Regions from separate parts of the Phytopseudomonas daroniae genome, predicted to be linked through region 1. Evidence: predicted binding sites of a transcription regulator. Region 1 holds the regulator's gene; the other holds the start of a gene.
What was found. The regulator LexA, encoded in region 1, represses DNA repair genes until DNA is damaged. The targets are predictions, from matches to a motif close to CTGTNTNNNNANACAG.

Region 2: recN (DNA repair protein RecN) is a predicted target of LexA. The motif match lies at 1,283-1,298, and genes of this name have one in related genera.

Annotation. Positions count from the first base shown of each region.
Region 1 is NZ_QJUJ01000002.1:417,579-419,780, reverse strand. Features, by position in the region: gene DNK10_RS07070 (TetR/AcrR family transcriptional regulator) at 1-546, opposite strand, end outside; gene lexA (transcriptional repressor LexA) at 824-1,435, shown strand; gene sulA (SOS-induced cell division inhibitor SulA) at 1,446-1,895, shown strand; gene DNK10_RS07055 (hypothetical protein) at 1,992-2,202, opposite strand, start outside.
Region 2 is NZ_QJUJ01000001.1:443,879-446,080, reverse strand. Features, by position in the region: gene recN (DNA repair protein RecN) at 1-1,259, opposite strand, end outside; gene grpE (nucleotide exchange factor GrpE) at 1,438-2,004, shown strand; gene dnaK (molecular chaperone DnaK) at 2,104-2,202, shown strand, end outside.

The DNA of each region.
Region 1 (2,202 bases):
CTCGGCCATGGCGCGTAGCGCCTTGATGCCAGACATGCTGAACGCGGCAGCACCCAGCATGAAATGCACGCGCCAGAACAGTTCCAGAGGGGGAATACCGGGCGCTGCCTCATGCACCAGCAGCATGTAGCGGCGGAATACCTTGCCGTAGACTTCTTCGAGGTATTTGCGCAGGTGCCCCTGGCTCTGGCTGAAGGCCAAGCCCAGCAGGCGCATGAAGATCGACAGGTCGTTGCCGCTGCGCGGCTTCACCGCCAGAGCCTGCTCGACCAACAGCTCGAGCAGTTCTTCGAGACTGAAGGTGACACCCGGCTTGCTCTGGCGCTTGTCCAGCTCGCGCTCGAGGCTCGCGCAGAACGGCCCGAGAAAACGGGAGAATACCGCCTGTATCAGGGCCTTCTTGGAACCGAAGTGGTAGTTGACGGCGGCCAGATTGACCCCAGCTTTACTGGTGATCAGGCGCAAAGACGTCTCGGCGAACCCCTTCTCCGCGAACAATTGCTCCGCGGCGTCCAGAATGCGTTCAACGGTTTCCGATTGCGCCATGACATCCATCCGACAAACAAGTGTTTGAAACATACGTTTCAGCGCGCACAGCTGTCAAGTCGCGCAGGCCGTATTCTGGATGCTCAGTCATCATTTGGCGATAGCGTCGCGGGCGATACCAGCCCGGTTTTGAAAAAGGCCGCCTGAGCATAGTCCATTACGTACCACTTACCCGCCACTGGGTAGATAACACAAGCGCAACGCGCATCAATGGATTGCCAAGCGGCGCTTACTGTATATAATCCCAGTCACTGTATAAAAAGACAGAGCCACCCACATGATCAAGCTGACGCCCCGCCAAGCCGAAATCCTTGCCTTCATCAAGCAGTGCCTGGAAGACAACGGCTACCCGCCGACTCGTGCAGAGATCGCCCAGGCGCTCGGTTTCAAGTCACCGAACGCTGCCGAGGAGCACCTCAAGGCACTGGCGCGCAAAGGCGCTATCGAGATGACGCCCGGCGCCTCCCGCGGCATCCGCATTCCCGGCTTCGAACCCAACCAGATCGAGGAAGAAGGTCTGCCTGTAATCGGTCGAGTGGCTGCCGGCGCGCCCATCCTGGCCCAACAGCATATAGAAGAAGCATGCCGGATCAATCCGGACTTCTTCCGCCCCAAGGCCGACTACCTGCTACGCGTTCGCGGCATGAGCATGAAGGACATCGGCATTATCGACGGTGATCTGCTTGCCGTACACACCACCAGCGAAGCACGCAACGGCCAGGTGGTCGTCGCGCGTATCGATGACGAAGTAACGGTCAAGCGCTTCAAACGTGAGGGCAATACCGTCTGGTTGCTGGCGGAAAACCCCGAATTCGCCCCGATAGAAGTGAACCTGGAAGAACAGGATCTGATCATCGAAGGCTTGAGTGTCGGCGTCATTCGCCGCTAATGGAGGCTTTATGCAGTTCCCGCAGTCGCTGAGCCGTACCCAACTGCCGCTGTTCGATGCCTTTCTGGCCTCGACCATTGCGGTAGTCGAACCCCACCAGGAGACAACCTTCAGCGAGGTGTCGCTGAGGGGCGCTGCAGGCCATTGCCTGACACTGTTGGCCCCCATGCTGCGGGAACTGAGCGAAAAGGATGACGAACGCTGGCTGACGCTGATCGCTCCACCCACGAGTCTGACGCAAAGCTGGTTACGCGATGCCGGTCTGAACCGCGAACGCATTCTGCTGCTGCACCCTCGAAACAGCCAGAGCGCCCTGCAATTGGCTCAGGAAGCACTGAAGCTTGGGCGCAGCCACACGGTCATCAGTTGGTTGCAGCCCCTGCCCCAGCACGCTCGCCAGCAATTGGAAGCGGCAGCGCAACTGGGCCAGGCGCAAAGCCTGAACATCAGCCTGGGCTGAAGCTCAAGTTTCAGAAAAGTGGTTAAAGCTTGAGTGTCTGTCAGATGCTAGCTTTGCTGCCTGACTCGCCTCAAAGGCGCAGACGGGAAAGCCGAATCAGTGCAGGACGCGAGGCTGCTCGTCTTCTTGCTCGAAATCGCCTTCCGCCATTCTGCCGGCCATTTGCACGCCGACATTGAGCATCGCCTTGGCGACTTCCACATGCTGGCCCTGGAGAAAGGCCTTGGCATCTTCGGAAAAGTCCAATACCACCAGCGCTTCCTCATCATCGGCTCGACGCAGGGCGATACGCCCATCGGGCAACTCG
Region 2 (2,202 bases), on a different contig from region 1:
TTGGCGCTGACCAGGAACTCCACCTGCTCCAGGCCGTTGGCGTTTGGTTCGCCGCTGGCATTTTCCTGTAGCTGGATGCTGAAACGTCCGCCGGGCATACCCAGCGCCTGCATTTCCTTTTCCACTGCCTTACCCAGTTTGCCTGCCGCCTTTTGTCGGCGGGCGCTCAGTTCTGCGGCCTTTTCCTGGTAATGCCGGCCATAAGCCGCCAGCTCTTCGCTCAGGCGTTCCGTGGCCTGGTCATCGGCATTCAGGTCTTCCAGTTCGTCGAACAACTGTTGCTGCATGGCGGGCAGTTCACTGGGGTGAATGCGATGCTTGCGGGCCAGGGTGTAGATGGTGTCCAGGCGCTCTTCCAGTTGTTGCTGGCGCTCGGGGTCGGCCTCGAAATGGTCGAGAAAGCGGTTCAGCTCACCCACCGCTTCTTCGACCTGGATCTGCGCGCTGGCCAGCAGGTTGGCAGCTTCGTTGAGCGCACCCGGCTGGCCCTGGACGCCGCTGAGTCGGCTCAGGCTGCTGGTCAGGGCGGACAGTACGTTGCCGGCATCGCTCTCGCTGCATTGTTCGATAACCTGACGGCAGGCGGCGAGCAGGCCTTCGGCATTGGTCAGGGCCTTGTGATCCTGTTCGAGTTGCTCCAGTTCATTGTCGCCGAGCCCCAGGTTCTCCAGCTCTTCCAGTTGATAGCTGAGCAGTTGATGGCGCGCGCGCTGCTCATCGCCCTGGGAGGCGAGGCGTTCGAGTTCGCTGCGGGTCTGCTTCCAGCGCTGCGCGGCCAGGTGCACCTGGCGGGCCAGCTCCTGGGCATTGGCATACTCGTCGAGCAGGCGGCGATGGGTATCGGCCTTGAGCAGGGACTGATGTTCATGCTGGCTGTGGATGTCGATCAGCAGCTCGCCCAGCGCCTTGAGGTCGCCGAGCGGGCAGGGCGTGCCATTGATGTAGCCACGCGAGCGGCCTTCGGCGGTGATTACGCGGCGCAGAATGCACGGGCCGTCATTGTCCAGATCGCGCTCGGCGAGCCAGGTGTGGGCTTCGGGGATGTCGGCCAGGTCGAAGCTGGCGAGAATGTCGGCCTTGTCGGCACCGGGTCGCACTACGCCGCTGTCCGCGCGATCGCCCAGGGTCAGGCCGAGGGCATCGAGCATGATCGATTTGCCGGCGCCGGTTTCGCCGCTGATGACGCTCATGCCGCGATCCAGTTCCAGATCGAGGTGTTCGACGATGGCGTAATTGTGTACGGACAGGTGCACCAGCATGGCGGGGCCTCCCAGAATTTTGTCTGGTTATTTATACAGTGTTTTGTTCGTGGGTGGCAATCCTGTGTCTTCTGTAGCGCTGTGATGTGGTCGCGCCCCTTGAAACCCTACAAATCGTCCTTATATAGGCGGCAGACGCGCGAGTTGAGGCTCGTCGAATCATTTAGAGGAGAAATGCATGGCTGACGAACAGAACCTGGATCCGCAGACTCCCGAGGCTGAAGCGAATGACGCTGCGCTGAGTGACGACCTGGCTGCTCGCGTGCAAACGCTGGAAGAGCAACTGGCGGCTGCGCAGGATCAGTCGCTGCGCATGGCTGCCGATCTGCAGAACGTGCGCCGCCGCGCTGAGCAGGATGTCGAGAAGGCGCACAAATTCGCCCTCGAGAAATTCGCCAACGACCTGTTGCCGGTGGTGGATAGCCTGGAGCGTGGTCTCGAGCTGTCCAGTGCCGACGACGAGTCGATCAAGGCGGTACGCGAAGGTATGGAGCTGACGCTCAAGTTGCTGCTCGACACCCTCAAGCGTCATCAACTGGAAGCCATCGACCCGCATGGTGCGCCGTTCAATCCGGAGCACCATCAGGCCATGGCCCTACAGGAAAGCACCAATGTCGAGCCCAACAGCGTGCTCAAGGTGTTCCAGAAGGGCTATATGCTCAACGGTCGCCTGCTGCGTCCGGCCATGGTCGTGGTCAGCAAGGCACCGGCCGAAACGCCGCCGTCCATCGACGAGCAGGCTTGAAATCGGCCAGCGAGCCCCCATTTAGTAAGTCAAGCGTATTAGTGCTACCGCAGCAGTCACGACACCGCTGCGGATATATCAAAGTTTCGGGAGAGTGAAATGGGCAAAATCATCGGTATCGACCTGGGGACCACCAACTCCTGCGTCTCCATTCTTGAAAACGGTAACGTCAAAGTCATCGAAAACGCCGAAGGCGCG